DNA from 3 places in the Shouchella phoenicis genome. Region 2 is predicted to be linked to each of the others. Evidence: riboswitches for the same ligand, from Rfam matches in the RefSeq annotation. Region 2 holds a riboswitch; each other region holds the start of a gene.
What was found. A riboswitch is a leader RNA that binds a small molecule or an ion and turns the genes downstream of it on or off. The one in region 2 is predicted to bind thiamine pyrophosphate.
Positions count from the first base shown of each region.

Region 1: linked by a shared signal. The riboswitch ahead of ABC361_RS09325 (3-oxoacyl-ACP reductase) and the one ahead of tenA (thiaminase II) in region 2 are both predicted to bind thiamine pyrophosphate.
Region 3: linked by a shared signal. The riboswitch ahead of thiD (bifunctional hydroxymethylpyrimidine kinase/phosphomethylpyrimidine kinase) and the one ahead of tenA (thiaminase II) in region 2 are both predicted to bind thiamine pyrophosphate.

Region 1 covers NZ_JBDFMQ010000001.1:1,717,566-1,723,333, forward strand. The annotation lists gene ABC361_RS09315 (ABC-F family ATP-binding cassette domain-containing protein) at 1-40, shown strand, start outside; gene ABC361_RS09320 (GNAT family N-acetyltransferase) at 80-568, opposite strand; TPP riboswitch at 705-819, shown strand; gene ABC361_RS09325 (3-oxoacyl-ACP reductase) at 975-1,727, shown strand; gene ABC361_RS09330 (LLM class flavin-dependent oxidoreductase) at 1,747-3,054, shown strand; gene ABC361_RS09335 (GNAT family protein) at 3,120-3,395, shown strand; gene ABC361_RS09340 (D-glycero-alpha-D-manno-heptose-1,7-bisphosphate 7-phosphatase) at 3,661-4,197, shown strand; gene ABC361_RS09345 (carbonic anhydrase) at 4,228-4,914, opposite strand; gene ABC361_RS09350 (flagellin N-terminal helical domain-containing protein) at 5,111-5,768, opposite strand, start outside.
Region 2 covers NZ_JBDFMQ010000001.1:3,109,154-3,114,921, forward strand. The annotation lists gene ABC361_RS16655 (ABC transporter substrate-binding protein) at 1-954, opposite strand, end outside; gene ABC361_RS16660 (AraC family transcriptional regulator) at 1,156-2,052, shown strand; gene ABC361_RS16665 (acyltransferase family protein) at 2,239-3,294, shown strand; gene tenA (thiaminase II) at 3,318-3,989, opposite strand; TPP riboswitch at 4,063-4,165, opposite strand; gene ABC361_RS16675 (SDR family NAD(P)-dependent oxidoreductase) at 4,246-5,025, opposite strand; gene ABC361_RS16680 (thiolase family protein) at 5,136-5,768, opposite strand, start outside.
Region 3 covers NZ_JBDFMQ010000001.1:1,405,419-1,411,186, reverse strand. The annotation lists gene ABC361_RS07680 (Na(+)/H(+) antiporter subunit F1) at 1-139, shown strand, start outside; gene mnhG (monovalent cation/H(+) antiporter subunit G) at 126-494, shown strand; gene ABC361_RS07670 (phosphatidylserine decarboxylase) at 597-1,415, opposite strand; gene pssA (CDP-diacylglycerol--serine O-phosphatidyltransferase) at 1,509-2,054, shown strand; gene ABC361_RS07660 (HU family DNA-binding protein) at 2,277-2,552, shown strand; TPP riboswitch at 2,576-2,675, shown strand; gene thiD (bifunctional hydroxymethylpyrimidine kinase/phosphomethylpyrimidine kinase) at 2,745-3,563, shown strand; gene ABC361_RS07650 (BclA C-terminal domain-containing protein) at 3,624-5,012, opposite strand; gene ABC361_RS07645 (BCCT family transporter) at 5,331-5,768, shown strand, end outside.

The DNA.
Region 1 (5,768 bases), 1.4 Mb from region 2:
AACGTGGAACTGTGAAAATTGGACAACAAAACTTGTATAAAGAATAAAGCTAAGACCGGCTGAGGTCTTAGCTTTTCTTTTACTCGAAAATGAGTTGGTAAAACGCTAAGTCAAGCCAGCGATCAAACTTATAGCCAACTTTTTCAATCGTTCCATTGTGTGTAAAGCCAAATTTTTTATGCAATCCGATGCTCTGTTCGTTCGTGGCATCAATCCCTGCGATCATCGTTTTATAGCCATCTTGTTTGGCTAACGCAATCATTTCGGTTAGCAGTTGAGTAGCAATTCCTTTTTTTCGTTGATTGGGATCTACATAAATGGAATGTTCAATACTGTATTGATAAGCAGGCCACGCTCGGAACGAACCATATGTCGCGAACCCAATGACGTGATTGTCTTCTTCAAAAACGAGAATAGGAAACTTGTCTTCGATCTTTTGGTTATACCACGTTTCACGCATCTCGAGTGTATGAGGCTCGTACGAATAAACGGAGGTTGTATGTAGAATCGCATGGTTGTAAATGGTAAGAATCTCTTGTAAGTCTTCTTTCGTTGCTTTTCGTATCATGTTGTCAGAAACACCTCGTTATTCTGTTTTTTTACTCATTATAACGGTCGAGTTGAAAAAAGAAAATAGGAAAACAAGAGCAGTCGAAAATTGACGTAAGGGATTATTAAAAATATAATGAATTTGAAAACAATATATGACTAACTAGGGGAGCCCAATGAGCTGGGCTGAGAGGAAAGCGCGATGAGACTTTTTGACTCTTTGGACCTGATCTGGGCAATACCAGCGTGGGAAAGTTATGATGAATCGTCTTCTTTCATTCATTGTGCCGGGGCTAAAACAGACTCGGCACTTTTTTGTTTAGTCTTGATTCTATTAGTGAGAAAAAAAGGTGAGGCAAATGTAAAGATTGGTAGTGTTGAGCGGTTGAGATGTGTATAAAACGAAAAGGATAGGAGCGAAAAAAATGACAAGAACCGTATTAGTAACAGGTGGCAGCAGAGGTTTAGGTGCAACAATTGTAAAAACGTTAGCCAATCAAGGGTATCAAGTTGTGGTCAATTACTATAAAAGCAAAGAAGCGGCAGAGAAACTAGTGTCTGAGATTGGACAAGACCAAAGTATCGCCATTCAAGCAAATGTGACAAACCGAGAAGAAGTAGACACCATGATGGCGCAAGCAACCAATTATTTCGGTCAGATTGATGTAGTGGTAAACAATGCGCTAGTCGATTTTAAATTTGATCCTTCTCAACAAAAGTCTTTTATTAACCTTTCTTGGGACGATTATCAGAAACAAGTCGATGGCACATTAAAGGCAGCGTTTCATGTTGTTCAAAGTGTGCTTCCTCAATTTTTAGAACGCAAACAGGGTTCAATTATTAGTATTGGAACGAACCTTTTTCAAAACCCTGTCGTCCCCTACCATGAATATACAACGGCAAAGGCAGGGTTGATCGGCTTTACGCGCAATCTCGCCTCAGAATTAGGTGTACACGGAATTAACGCAAATGTCGTTTCAGGAGGGCTTTTAAAAACGACTGATGCAAGCGCCGTGACATCGCAAGAGGTGTTTGATTTAATCGCGCAATCCACACCATTAAAGAAGGTAACAACGACTCAAGATGTTGCGAATATGGTCGCTTATCTAGCTTCAGAAAACGCAAGTGGAATAACCGGACAAACGATTACGGTAGATGGTGGTCTCACGATGAACTAAAACAATGGAGGGGAAGGGAATGCATACGTTCGAAAACCAGATGCATCTCGGTGTCTTACTTTATGGCTGTGGACATCATCAAGCAGCGTGGCTTATGCCCGATTCTTACATAGAGGACATTGGGAATATCTCTTACTATCAGACTCTAGCACGATTGGCGGAAAAAGGATGTTTTGATGCGATCTTTTTTGCTGACAATCAAGCGTTTCGAGGAGCCGAGCCAACAGATATGCCAGCTTTTTGGTTTGACCCGATTGTGAAATTAACGGCTATTTCTCAAGTCACGAACTATGTTGGGCTCGTATCCACGGTTTCAAGCACATTTGCAAATCCATTCACAGTATCAAGACAACTGCTAAGTTTAGATCATATTTCTAACGGTCGTGTAGGTTGGAACCTTGTTACTTCAATGACAGATGGTGAAGCGTTTAATCACAGTATGGAGGCGTTACCAGCTCGAGGAGACCGTTACAAGAAAGCGGATGAATTTGCTGCGTTGATGGACAAATTATTTCTTTCATGGGACGCAGATACGTTTCAGCCAAGTCGTGAAGAACACACATTGATTGACCCAACGAATATACAAGCCATTAATCACAACGATGATTTCTTTAAGGTGAAGGGTCCTTCTACTACACCAAGTAGCCCACAAGTAAAGCCCGTTTCAATGCAGGCAGGTGCATCACCGCAAGGGATTGCATTAGCTGCAAAATATGCGGATGCTGTCTATTCAGTTTCGTGGAATTTCAAGCAAGCGAAAGAGTATCGGGAAAAATTAACGAACCAATTAATCCAACATGAACGTGAAGCGAAGCAAATTAAGGTGTTTCCCGGGCTCGTCACGTATGTAGGCCAGACTTATGAAGAAGCGCTTGAAAAAAAGCGAGTGTTAGATAAGCAATTACCGATTGAGGACGCGTTGAAACAGCTGAGTATGTTTGTAAGACAAGATTGTTTTCAATGGGAACTGGATGAAAAAGTCCCTACTTTGCCGCCTTTAGAAGAATTTGATGGACCCATTGGGCGTTACGAAACAATACTTGAAATGATACGTGATAAGAATCCGACGGTTCGAGAATTAGTAGGGTATCTGAATGCGGGTGGGGGGCATTTTACATTAATTGGCACTCCGAAAGATATTGTTGACCAAATGGAAAGGTGGTTTGATGCAGGCGTTGCAGATGGATTTAATTTAATGCCTCCTACTTTACCAGGTAGTTTGACGGATTTTGTTGAGTTCGTTGTTCCTGAGATGCAAAAAAGAGGCCTTTTTCGAATGGCTTATAGTGGAAAAACGTTTCGTGAACATTTAGGATTAACAAGATAGACCGATCTTCAGAATGAAGGGAAGCTTCTATCTACAGTTTGCTATGAGAAGAAAGAGGCAAGTAAATGGATATTCAAAAAGCAACAGATTTAGAGTATGCGGAGTTAGCTGACATTTGGTATCGTAGCTCCATCTACGCGCACCCATTTGTCGATCGATCATTTTGGAGAGGGAAAAAAGAAGAAATGAAAACGGCTTATCTTCCTTTTTTGGAAACTTATACCATTCGGCAGGCGTCCGGCATACAAGGTTTTTTATCTATGGTAGAAAATGAACTTGCTGCACTATTTATTGAACCTGCGTCAATAAGAAAGGGCTACGGGACAGCGTTATTATCATAGATCAAGAACAGGCGAACATGTATTGAGCTAAGGGTGTTTAAAGAGAATCAAGCAGCCATTCGCTTTTATAAAGAGAATCATTTCATTTGTAAAGGGACTGAAATCAATGTAGATACAAACAAGGAAGAGTATCTTATGAAATGGTCTTTACAGTAGAAACCTCTAGAAAGAAGTTGAAACCATTCAGCTTCTTTTTTTTGAGCGCACATATTATGACAAAGAATAGACAGAGTAATAAATGTACGTACATAAGGATGTGAGGACGATAAATCGAGCCGTTTTTTTAGATCGTGATGGTGTGATTAACGAAATTTTAACCAAGAGAGTGAAGTTCGTGAATGAGCCAGCTGATTTTTATATACTGAAAGGTGTACCTGAGGCCATTAAGCAAATAAATGATGCAGGATTTTATGTATTTGTTGTAACAAATCAAGGTGGGATTGGATTAGGGTTTCTTAAAGAAGAGATGTTGCTTCGCATCCATCACAAGATGATAAGTGAATTAAAAGAGATAGGTGCGAGGATTGATGATGTTGCTTATTGTGCACATAAGCCGAATGCAGGTTGCTTGTGTCGGAAGCCTGGGACACAAATGCTTAATGAATTAGCTAACACGTATAATATCAATCTCAATCATAGCGTGATGGTTGGGGATCGAGAGCCTGATATTGAAGCTGGCAAAGCCGCAGGGTGCAAAACCGTTCTTGTAGGAGAGCGAATTCAAAAAAGAGTAAGAGCGAATGCAATGTTTCAAACTTTGCAGGAGGCTACACCTTGGATTCTTGATGAGCTTCAACGATAACAAAAAAGTTGGCTTTATAAGCCAACTTTTTTAATGATAATGATAACCAACATCTCGATCTCCTAAATCTTGAACAGGGCGATAGTTTGACGGATAAATGGCTTGAAAGCGATCAATCTGCTCGCGTGACAGCTCAATGGGTTCATCAATAACAGACCATTTTACACCTTCATCGCACGGTGGTGTGGTTAACGAACCATTGTATTGAAACGAACGTAAATCTGCAGGAATAAGATCATTTGGATGAAGTTCGACCGTTTCAGCTGCTATTTCTTCATTTGACGGCATAATGGACCAAACGTCTTCTAGCACATCATTATGTTCTCCTTCTTCCATTAGAACACCTAACACAGCTAGATTATCGTTCGCATCTTTGTGAACGAAGTGAAGTTCCATCTCAAATGATTCATCATCGACCGTATGTTCACTAGGTGTATGAAAGTGAAATTGAGCTAGCGTATACAACGTTCCAGACAAGCGCAGAGAACTGTCCGTTGTGCCATACACATCTGCTTGAATCGTGTGACCATTATTTGTAACAGTAAATTCAGTCTGCTCGTATGTGTTTATAAGTGGCCATTTTGCCGATGAAAGACTGTTATAGGAAAGGGCAATAGGCGATTGTTGCTCTCCAATTGAACAGAGCGCAAACGATTCATCCAGTTCTCCCCAATGGTCTGGACCAGTTGATCCTTCGTACGACCAAGAGGCCTGCAAGGCTTCTAATGGAGTTTGATAGAATAGATGACTAGCTTGAGCAGAATAAGGAAAAAGTGTTGCAGCTAACGTTGCGAGAGTGAGAAGAGAAACTAGTTTTTTAATTGAAAACGCCTCCTTGTTAAGATACGTCCAAATTATCCCTCAAGCGCGACGAATAATCTACACAATGCGCTATTTTCCCAACCCGTTTCTTTTATTCTAGCAAGGCTAACACTTGCAACGGCTGTTGATTGGCTTGTGCTAGCATAGATTGAGCGACGTTTGCAAGCAGGTTTTGCTTAGTGACGTTTATTATTTCTTTTGCTACATCTGTATCTCGTATACGTGACTCTGCTGCCTGCAAGTTTTCGCTCGACTGATGAAGGTTTGTAAGCGTATGTTCCAGCCGATTTTGCGTGGCACCTAGCAGCGAACGCTGGCCTGATACGTACACAATGGCTTGATCGAGTTTTGTTATGGCATCATTAGCCGTTTCTTTTGATAATACAGATAAAGTTTTGGACATTTCATTGTTTTCATCAATGATAATGGATTGACCAACTGCTAAAGGCTTTGAAGAGGTAAAAAAAAGTGTGTTTTCTTTGTAATACCCTGCTTCACGCTCTTCTGTTGCCTCGAACCAACTGGCTTGGAGAACGTTGCCTGTAGAGTCGATGACATCTAAAGTAGGTGTAACCGTTGTGACCGTCTCATCACTTAACGTAATCTGATAAGACTTGCCTTCCCAGTAAACTTGGTACGTACCGTTCTTTTCTGGTAATGAAGCAGCATATTTAAGCTCATCTCCTATATAATAACCGGCTCCGTTTTTTCCTTCAGCATCATAATAACCAACAATTTCATGACCAGGA
Region 2 (5,768 bases):
ATTAGAATTCACCGCCATGTATGCAGTGGCAATTGCTGCTGTTTCAAGTTGTTCCCCTGTATTTGATGGAAATGGGATGTAGTCAAACTCAAGACTTGAATTTAAAAACATCGGCGTTAACCAGCGACCTGCAGAGACAAAGCCCACTTGCCCTGACATGAACATGGCTTCTATGCCTTGCCCTTCAGGCATGGTTCCAGCATACGTAAAGTTGCCTTCATCGACCATTTCATCTACAAATTCAAATGCTTCTTTCGTATTTGGATCAGTATCCGCCACAATTGAATCCGCGTCTGCAAACTGCCCGCCATTTGTCCAAATCCAGTTAATCATCGCCACATGCCCGCTCTCCTGCATATAGCCATGGTTCCCTGCTTCATTTAACTGACCTGTCACTTCCGCAAAGGTATCCCAGTTCCACTCGCCATTTTCGTAATACTCTTGTGGCGATGTAATGTCATTTTCCTCTAAGAGTGCTTTATTGTAATAGAGCAAGAATGGGTTACAGTCAACTGGCAAGCCATAGATGACGTCTTCGTCTCGTGAAGCTCCCCATATATCATCTGTAAACTCATCTTCCGTTACAAAGGATTCATCTGTTTCCATAAATTCTGATAACGGTTCAATCGTTCCATTCGCCATCAAGGTCGAAATATTCTCTGCCCCCACATAAAACACATCAGGCGCCTGACCACCTTGTAAACGGGTTGTTAAAGTCTGAAAATAGCTATCGTTTGGTAAACCAGTTAACGTTACTTCAATGTCGTCTTGCATCTCGTTAAACGCATCGACCGCTCGATTATATACGTCTAACTCTGCTGGATTCCCCCAAGCTGAAAACGAAAGCTGCACGACGTCCCCATCGCCACCTGTGCCTGAAGAACCAGAGCTACAACCTGCCATTACAGACATCGCTACCGCTGATACGAAGCCAATACCAAAGATTTTTTTCATTTTTTTCACTCCCCCGATTGATTGAAAACGTTTACAAGTTGTACTATTGAAAAAACAGAGAAAACGTTTGCCCTTATCTCTAAAACTTCTTCATACTTTTATTATAAATCAGCGAGAAACGAATCGATTCTGGAATATTTTTAAGGATAAGGGTAATTTTTTGCGGTCTATACCATAATCACATCAAAGGAGGTAGTTCTTTTGGATGATAAATCGTCCTTTATTAGAGGTTCGCATTCGTTCACGTTTCAGTTTTTACCTGAAACCGGCTTGCTTAGCTTATGGAACATTGGTTGGGAAGTAAGAACAGACCCCTCTTACTATTGGGATGGTCGGACTAGGCTTGTGGATCATAACACGTTAATTTTCCAATACACAATTTCAGGAAAAGGCATATTAGAAATCAATAATCAAACCTATACGATTAATCAGCATGAAGCATTTATTATTTCCGTTCCTGGTAATCATCGCTACTATTATCCAAAAGATGCGACAGAACCGTGGGAGTTTATTTATATTGCCTTACAAGGACCAACTGTAGAAGATATCTCAACACGCTTAACGAAAGAAACAGGACCTATTGTCGAGCTATCTCCAGACTCCTATTTAATTCGATCGCTTTTTTCTATTTACAATGAAACGAAAGCCGATCGACTTCGAGATCCTTACCAAGCCGCAGCACATGGCTATCAATTTTTACTCGAATGTTTTCGGACACTACACACAAACACACCAAAAGGCGACTCTTATTATTATCAACAAGCGTTCGCTTACATCGAATCAAATTTTCATAAGCAGATTTCGTTAGATGATGTTGCTGAACAAATCGGGGTGTCACGCTATAGCCTAACACGATTATTTAAGAAACAAACAGGCGCTACGCCGATGGAATTTGTTCGCGAACTTCGCATTCGGAAAGCGTGCGCAATGTTAATTCATACAAGTCGCCCTATCAAAGACATTTCGTGTGAAGTCGGCTTCCTTGACGTGAATTATTTTCATAAAGTATTTAAACGCTATACCGGATCAAGTGCTAGTTTTTTTCGGAAAAAAGGAGATTTCTCACAAATTTATTTGCGGAAAACAAGAGGAGAATAAGATTACAAAGATAACAAATGAGTGTCTTTTTTCGTAATACTCTTCAAAAATAACGGCAAAGCGCGGTGAACTAACCGCATGTTCATAAAGGTCTGTGTAAAGTTCTTTGAATCCCTTCTCACTAGTCTTTTTTCACGTATACTAGCTTTTACAACACAAGAGACGACGTAAAGGCGGTGTACGAAAATGGACAAACGGATTCATTGGATCGATGCGGCAAAAGGGCTCGGGATCATCTTGGTTGTAATGAGTCACGCACCGATGAACCCCGAATTAAAAGCATTTTTGTTCGCATTTCACATGCCATTATTCTTTTATTTATCCGGGGCCGTATTTAAACCGAGTAACCAATCACCAGTGACATTTATAAAGAAAAAGGCGAGGGGACTGTTGTTACCTTATTTTCTTTTCTCTGCCATGACCTATCTCACGTGGTTTCTCATCTTTCGTCATTTGTCGTTTACACCTGGCGAAAATGTAGACCCTTTAAATCCTTTCGCAGGGATCTTTCTTTCAACACCTGAGAATTATCAATTAACCTACAATCCGGCCATTTGGTTTCTAACATGTTTATTTTTAGTCGAACTTTTATTCTTTTTCTATTATCGCGTAAGTCGTGGCAAATGGATTGGGTTATTTCTACTAACCGCAGCAGGCTTGGGCTATGCTTCAACTTTCTTTACCTTTGCATTACCTTGGAATGGGTTCGTTGCGTTGTCAGCAGTTGTCTTCTACGGACTTGGTTTTTTAACAAAACATTTGTGGAAAACTTTTTCTTGGAAAGTGGTAATCCCACTATCCACTGCCCTGTTCACGCTTATGTACCTCATTCAATCTGTTAATGAGCGAATTGATATGCGCGGGAATATACTTGGTGAACCATACGTGTTTTACCCAGCTGCACTACTAGGAATGATTGCATTTCTATTGTTTATCCAAAAGGTACAGCACTCAAAAGGCCTATTATTCTTAGGATCAAATTCAATTGTCATCTTGCTTGTGCATATGCCTATTCTGAATACAGTTCGAGCCGCTATGCATTATGGACTCGGTGTCAATCTCGACACCGCGAATACTCTTCCTTGGACGTTATTATTTACAGGCTTAACGCTTGCTTTGACAATTCCGTTTATTTATTTCTTCAATAAACACCCGTGGTTCCTAGGAAAAAAACAGCCAAAAGAAGCCAAAGCGAAACGAACATCGCCACGTATCTCTCTACACGAAAAAGCCGTCCCATAATGTAGGGACGGTTTTTTATCTCCTTATTCAACGGGCCAACTCTCTTGTTTATACGCCATATCCCAAAACATATATTCATAACGGCTCGTATTCATAAAGATTGCTTCTAAGCGATTAAGCTCTTCTTCTGACTTAGAATCAGCAAGGGCATCTAGTGTCTCAATAAGCCAGTCTGCAATTTGACCAAATTCATCTGAAGAATACATGCGTACCCATTCTCCGTAATATTCATGATCTAAGGCGCCTGGAATTTTTGCCAACTCAAGGCCAATTTCGTAATAATTCCACGCACAAGGTAAAATGGAAGCAATCAGTTCTGCTAACGATCCTTTTTGCGCTTCCGCTAGCATCGCACTGCTATATGCTAACGTAACAGGTCCAGGAACGGTAGCTTCTAGCTCCTCGCGACTAACGCCCAGTCGCTCAGCATATGAACGGTGTAGTTCCATTTCCGTATTCAGCGTTTCATCTAATGCGGCAGCAAAACCGGACATGGTCTTTAGATCAGGGGCGAGCACCGTGCCCATCGCCATGACTTTCGCATACTCAATTAAATACTTATAATCTTGTTTCAACCAATGTTGAAACGCTTCTTTCGGCAATGTACCGTGACCAATTCCTTGGACGAAAGGATGGTTATGGCTAGCCGTCCATACAGCATCCGCGTGTTGACGAATTCGTTGCGTAAATGACATAAAATCGCTCCTTTAAGCTTCATTTAAAAAACCACTTTCTTTGATTAGGAAAGTGGCTTCACGTCATTGATGGACGAGCTAGCATACACTTCCCTACGCTAGTTCAAACTAGATCAGGTGATAAGGGTTAAGGTCTACTGCCTCTCTCAGCCAAAATGGCACCCCTAGTGGTCTTTTATTCTCTTTCTACTATCATAGATGAACGACAAACTTTGTGCAAGAAGGACGTCCATCGTTCTCCTAGCAAAAAACAAGCCTAGCGCATGACGCTTCCGCCAGAAATTTTAACAGACTCCCCTACGATATTTTTGGCTGCATCGGTTAAGAGATAAATAATCGTGTTGGCTACTTCTTCAGGTTCTGTAATTCGACCAGACGGCAAGTTTTGTTCAACTTCATTTAATTGTTCCTCATAAGAACGGCCGTTTTGCTTCGCTTTTCGCTCAATTGCACCTTTGCCCATCTCTGTATTAACAAAACCTGGACAAACAGCATTGACGCGTACTTGATTTTCAATCGCTTCTAGCGCAAATGATTGCGTAAACCCAATTAAGGCAAATTTACTACCTGCATAAGCAGAATTTCCATAGGTTCCTCTTAAACCAGACAGCGACGATACATTCACAACCGCTCCTTCTTGCTCTTGTTTCATCGATTGATAGACTTTCTGGGTTAAAAGAATAAGAGAGGTAAAGTTTGTATGCATGATGCTTGTCATCGTCTCTTCGTCCAACTCTTCCACAATCGCTCCACCGCTCATCCCAGCTGAGTTCACCAGTCCAAAAATCGGACCATGTTTCTTGATGGCTTTTTCAACGAGTTGGTTACGCTCATCTTCTACATTTAAATCTGCTGGAACGATCAAGATGTCTTGATATTCTTTTTGTAGTGCGTTTAATTTCTCTTCGTTTCGACCAGTAACCGTTACGTTAGCGCCTAGTTTAGTCAGTGTTTTAGCCGTTGCTGCACCAATACCACCAGTAGCTCCTGTTACCAAGATATGTTTGTCCTGTAACACGTCATTTGCAAAAACCATTCTGTCGTCACTCCTCGATTCATCTTTTGTTCTCTAATAACCGTTTCAGCTTCTTCTTAAACGAATGAACTTCATCTGGTAAGCTCATAACAAAAGAGAGTCCCTAATGATTAGGAAACTCTCTCAATAATGGTGCTTATTCCAAGCCCTCCCGCGATACAGAGTGAGATGAGGGCATACGTTCCTTGTCTTCTCACTAATTCATGCAGAGCTTTTGTTAATAAAATTGCCCCCGAAGCTCCAATTGGATGACCTAATGCAATCGCTCCGCCGTTTGGATTTAAACGCTCATCATCCATTTTCATTCCCCACTCATGTAAAACCGCAAGGGCTTGCGCAGAAAATGCTTCATTCAATTCAATTACATCTAAGTTTTTAAACGTTAAACCCACCTGCTTTAAGGCTTTAGCTGTTGCTGGAACAGGACCCAGTCCCATCTCTTTTGGAGAGACCCCTGCCGCTGCTTGTGCGATAATTTTTGCTCTTGGTTTGGCTGATAATTGCGTTAATCCCTTTTGTGATGTTAATAAAATCGCAGCAGCTCCATCGTTCCGACCTGAGCTATTGCCCGCCGTCACTGTGCCACCTTTTTTGAAGACAGGCTGTAAGGTTGCCAATTTCTCAATCGGCGCTAGGCGTGGATGCTCATCTTCAGAAAAGAGCAGTGTGTGCTTCTTTTGCTTTATTTCAACAGGTGTAATCTGAGACTGAAACCGTTCTGCCTCAATCGCACGGGCTGCTTT
Region 3 (5,768 bases), 1.7 Mb from region 2:
GTTTGTTGGGATTTTAATGATTCTTCAAGATACAATGGCCTATACAGAAGTTGTGCTTGTAGTAGCAATTCTTGCATTTATTGGTTCTGTTGCGCTTGCTAAGTTTCTAGAAAGGGGGAATTTATTTGACCGCGACTGAATGGGTAATCATCATTTTGCTATCTGTAGGAACGTTTTTTAGTCTCTCTGCGGGTATAGGTCTCATTCGTTTTCCGGATGTCTATTCTCGCCTTCATGCAACTGGAAAAAATGCAACAGCAAGCGTTATTTTAATCATGACGTCAACCTTTGTCTATTTTCTGTATGAGCATGATCTCTTTATCGGCAAATTACTCCTCACGATTTTATTCGTCTTTTTGACAACTCCTGTTGCGGCGCTACTGATTTCTAGATCAGCTTACCGGATAGGGATCCCTATGTCGAAAAAGTCGGTGAGAGATGAAATGAAGCCTTATTATGATAATGAAAAAGCCTCACCTGCAAAAAATGAATAGGACCACGCACAGTAGCGGACATAAATCATGATTTATGTCCGCTTTTTTAAATAAACATCCGCTTAGTTCGATAAAAAAAGCCTCATGAATGAAGGAACTCACTCATAAAGCTTTACGGACGTTCGTTTTCTCGAGAGAATGGCTATTATTTGGTTGCAACGTCCCAATCTTTTCGCCTACTTTTACATTTTTATCATGTAGCGCTAGTGAAAATGCATTTTTCTCAAACAATAAAATAACCGTAGAACCAAAAGAAAAATACCCGACTTCTTCGCCTTTCTCCCATACACTCCCTGCTTTCGTTCGAACAATTGAATTTATATTCATTGCCCCGACTTCAATCATCGCATATTGAATTGCACCTTGATACAAGTCATTGACGATACGATAATTGTGCGACAGAGGTTTTCTTCCATACTTTAACCCAGGCTCATTCACAGGATAGGAGCGGCTTCCTAGCGTGGTTGATTCGGACAAGTGACAATTCATTGGACTATGAACTCGATGATAATCACTTGGGCTTAGATAGAGAATGACATACGTACCGCCCTCAAATTGCTTGGCTTTTGCTTCAGACTGCAGCATATCTTCCAGGCGGTAGCTTTGCCCCTTGACAACAAACGTTGCATCTTGTTTAATTTCTCCCGCCTCTTCACATCTTCCGTCAACTGGTGAAACAACACTCTTCTCTTCTTGATTAATCGGCCGATTTTCCATGTTGATTTGCCTCGTAAAAAACGAATGTAAACTCCCATGTTCTTTATATGGCAAAATTGCTTCTTCATGCTTAATCTTATATGTTTTAATAAACATTGGTATAAACGGTTTACTGAGCTTTGATTTCGTAAATTGTTTTAACAGATTGGAACTCCACTGACGATTTGTTAGTTCTATACTCATTTGAAAAAATTTCCTTTTCATCTCATCACCTTTAACGCTTTTTTGCATCATTGCCCGCTTTTTTATGGTATACTTTGGTATTATAGCACGTAAATAAACTCGAAAAGAGGTGAAATGTACGTGTTCTTATTAAATCAATTAGTCTCGACTCGCAAAAAAATTAAAGGTCAAATTGCGAATGGATTAACGCTAATTAATTTAGGCCTTGGGATAACCGCAATTATGTTTATTTTACAAGGAAGTATTTGGTACGGATTTTTATTTATCGCTCTCGCGGCTTTATTTGATCGCTTTGATGGAATGGTAGCTAGACGATTAAAAATTGAATCAGAACTCGGAAAACAACTTGATTCCTTAAGTGATCTCGTGTCATTTGGTGTAGCCCCTGCTCTACTCGTTCAGCAAGCCACATTAATGCCATTGAGCTTTGTAGGTGGACTTGCCGTTGTTCTATTTATTTTATGTGGTGCTTTAAGACTTGCACGCTTTAACATTACAGATTCTCCCAATGAATTTATTGGATTACCGATTACTGGCGCAGGATGTATCCTAGCTTTTTCAACACTCTTTAATGACCAATTACCCGAAACATTTTTTGTTATTTTTATGATTTGTTTATCTGGTTTAATGATTAGCAACATTAGGGTAAAGAAAGTGTAACGCTTCATTCAACATGAATCGCCAAAAATTGATTCATAAGTCTATTTTTATTGCTTAACTGGCTAAAATTACTGCTTTTAGCTTGACAGTAGCAGGATTCATGAGTAAATTAAGGGCAGGCAGTAACGTCTGCCCGCTTTAAAAGCGGATTTCAAGTATACATATTATTCTCGTGTAAAAGAATAATACGTTATTCTATGTAAAGAAAAGGAGTTTTTACAGATGAACAAAACAGATCTGATTAATGCAGTTTCCGAGCAAGCAGAAATTTCTAAAAAGGACGCGTCAAAAGCAGTTGACGCTGTATTTGAAGGTATTACGGATTCTCTAGTAAACGGAGGGAAAGTTCAACTTGTTGGATTTGGTAGCTTCGAAGTTAGAGAACGTTCAGCAAGAAAAGGACGCAACCCGCAAACAGGAGAAGAAATCGAAATTCCAGCAACTAAAAACCCTGCGTTCAAGCCTGGTAAGCAATTAAAAGACGCAGTCAACTCATAAGATTCGCACAAACTGTATAAAATAAATTCCACTAGGGGTGCATGAATGCTGAGAAAAGGGAAACCTTTAACTCTTCAACCTGATCTAGGTAAAACTAGCGTAGGGAAGTGGGAAAGCAATGACTATTGCTCAAAAAAACGGCCGCCTCTTTCTATGCGGTCGTTTTTTTGTTTTGAAAGGATGGAATATATAATGGAATCAGTACGTCGTGCACTGACAATAGCCGGTACAGACCCAACAGGTGGAGCGGGAATTCAAGCTGACATTAAGACGTTTCAAGAACTAGAGGTTTACGGCATGTCTGTCTTGACATCGATTGTGGCACAAAACACAACTGGTGTTAGAGGCATTCATCACCTTCCAATTGAGATGATTGAAATGCAGTTAGATGCAGTGCTGGAGGATATTTGTCCTCACGCCATTAAGACAGGCATGATTGCGCAAAAAGACATGATGACGCTTTTAAGTAATAAACTGGCTAAGCTTACGAACGTTCCATACATTTGCGATCCAGTTATGATGGCTAAGAATGGCGATTCCCTACTTGAAAAAGATGTACGTTCGTTTTTGCGAGATACGCTAGTTCCTCTAGCCACCATCGTTACACCAAATATTGCGGAAGCAGAAGATTTAGTTGAATTCAAGATAGCATCCATTGACGATATGAAGAAAGCAGCCAAACGAATTGTTCATGAACTTGGCGCTACTTGCACGGTTGTCAAAGGGGGGAGCCTCCAAGGAGATGCCATAGATGTATTCTATAGCGCGAGCGATGGCTATCATACTCTTGACGCACCACGAACGGATACAAAGCACACACATGGAACAGGATGTACGTTTTCTGCCGCCATTAGCGCAGAATTAGCAAAAGAGACTTCTGTTTTTAAAGCTGTTCAGAAAGCAAAGCACTATACATCTTCTGCCATTGCCTATTCGTTAAATATAGGACACGGATATGGCCCGACAAACCATTGGGCACACCGCCTCCACTCCAATACAACTCCCCTTTAAAACCACCTTTAATAAGTAGAAAAAAGCCTACCACTTATTCGGTAAGCCTTTTTTCTACCATTATGCGATTCGTACAATTCTTAATGCTGCACCTTGGCCATCCACTAAAACAGCGGCACCTAACAATCCAAATAACTCAAGCTCAATTAAATCACCAGCTGCTAAATCTGCTACAACATTCCCTGGTATATTCGTAACAGCCACACCCGGAGATACTTCCGAAGAAGCAAGTGGTGTTCCGTTAACAGTAAGTCGTAATCCTAACAACAGTCCAGCTGTAAGATTTACATTATAAGAAATACTATACGTTCCTGCTGTGTCAATTGTAAATCCATCTCCTGTTGCCGTAATTCCTGCGGCTAGCTGATTATCAGGAACCGGAACCGTCGTACCTCCAAGAATAACTGCAATTGTTGATCCGCCATTCGTACCGAATGCATACGTAGACGTTAGCGCTTCACCTGTAGGGCTTGCCGGACCTGTTGGACCTGCTGGGCCTGTTGGACCCGTGACTCCAAGGCCAGGAAGGACTAATTCAAAGTCAGCTGATGCACCTGGTGTTCCTGTTGGAGCATCCACTAAGACGCGGTAAACAGAACCTTCAAATGACACTAACTGTCCCGCCGTCAATGCTGGAGCAGTTGCTGGATCAAAAACGGTCACACCATCCAGGCCTAGTCCCGTTACACCAGTCGGACCGATTGGACCGGTTGGGCCTGTAATCCCATCTAATCCGGTCGGGCCTGTTGGACCTATGGGACCTGTTATTCCATCTAATCCGGTCGGGCCTGTTGGACCTATGGGACCTGTTATTCCATCTAATCCGGTTGGGCCTGTTGGACCTACGGGACCTGTGACTCCATCTAATCCCGTTGGACCGATTGGACCTGTTGGACCTGTGACTCCATCTAATCCCGTTGGACCGATTGGACCTGTTGGACCTGTTGGACCTGTGACTCCATCTAATCCCGTTGGACCTACTGGACCTGTTGGGCCTGTGACTCCATCTAATCCCGTTGGGCCTGTTGGACCTATGGGACCTGTAATGCCTGTAATCCCAGTTGCTCCCCCATCACCAATAATGAGTTCATATTCAGGTGATGTTCCTGGAACACCTGCAGGTGCGTTCACTAGCACTTGATAGACGCTTCCGTTAAATGAGGTGAACTGACCTGCTACTAAACTAGGTCGCACAAGTTCATTAAATGGAATAATATTATCTAATCCGATACCTGTTACCCCAGTGATACCAGGCGCTCCCGTTGGACCAGTCGGTCCTGTTGGACCCGTTGGACCTGTTATTGCCGTTATCCCAGTTCCTCCACCAGGAGGTCCTGTTGGGCCTACCGGGCCGGTCGGTCCTGTTGGGCCTGATCCAGGGAGAAAACCTCCTCCATTACGAGGAGTTCTCGAAAAACGTTGAATGTTATCACAATTAAAATAATCCATATATTTATAGCTCCTCCTATTTTATTGCTGTATATGAACAGCTTATAAATCGTATGCTGCGTGCACATACTTTGATTGTGTGGTCGACATGCATGTACTGAGATAAAAGACCCAATTTTCTTCGTGTATGGATTTACTATAAGCAGAACCCAACATTTTTTTACGTTCTTACCACAAAAAATCCATACAACATTCACAAAATAATACGTCTTTTCATTTTTTTGTCTAGATTCTCTTTAAAAAATAGACATACAAGCAATTGATCTTTATAATCTGCTTATGCCCATTTAATACATATTTAGGTAAGGAGACATTTCATTGGAGAATAAACCTGTCGGTAAACTGACAAATGTTTTTTATTGGACACTGGGAATTTTAATCATCTTTGTTGCAATTGGTATTATTTTTCCTTCTCAGCTAGAATCTGTAACCGCAACCGTCCGAAATTTTATCGCCGATGTTTTTGGCTGGTATTATTTGATTGTCGTTACGATCTTTTTATTAGTCTGTTTGTTTTTTGTTGTAAGTCCTTTTGGAAAACTGCGCTTAGGAAAAGAAGATGATCGACCTGAGTACGGCTATTTAACGTGGTTCGCCTTTTTGTTTAGTGCCGGTCTCGGAGTTGGACTTTTGTTTTTCGGTGCAGCTGAGCCAATTGCCCATTACGCAATTGAAGCACCTACAGCAGATGAGAATACAGGTCAAGCGGCGTTAGAATCGTTAAAATATGTCTTCTTGCATTGGGGTTTTCATGGT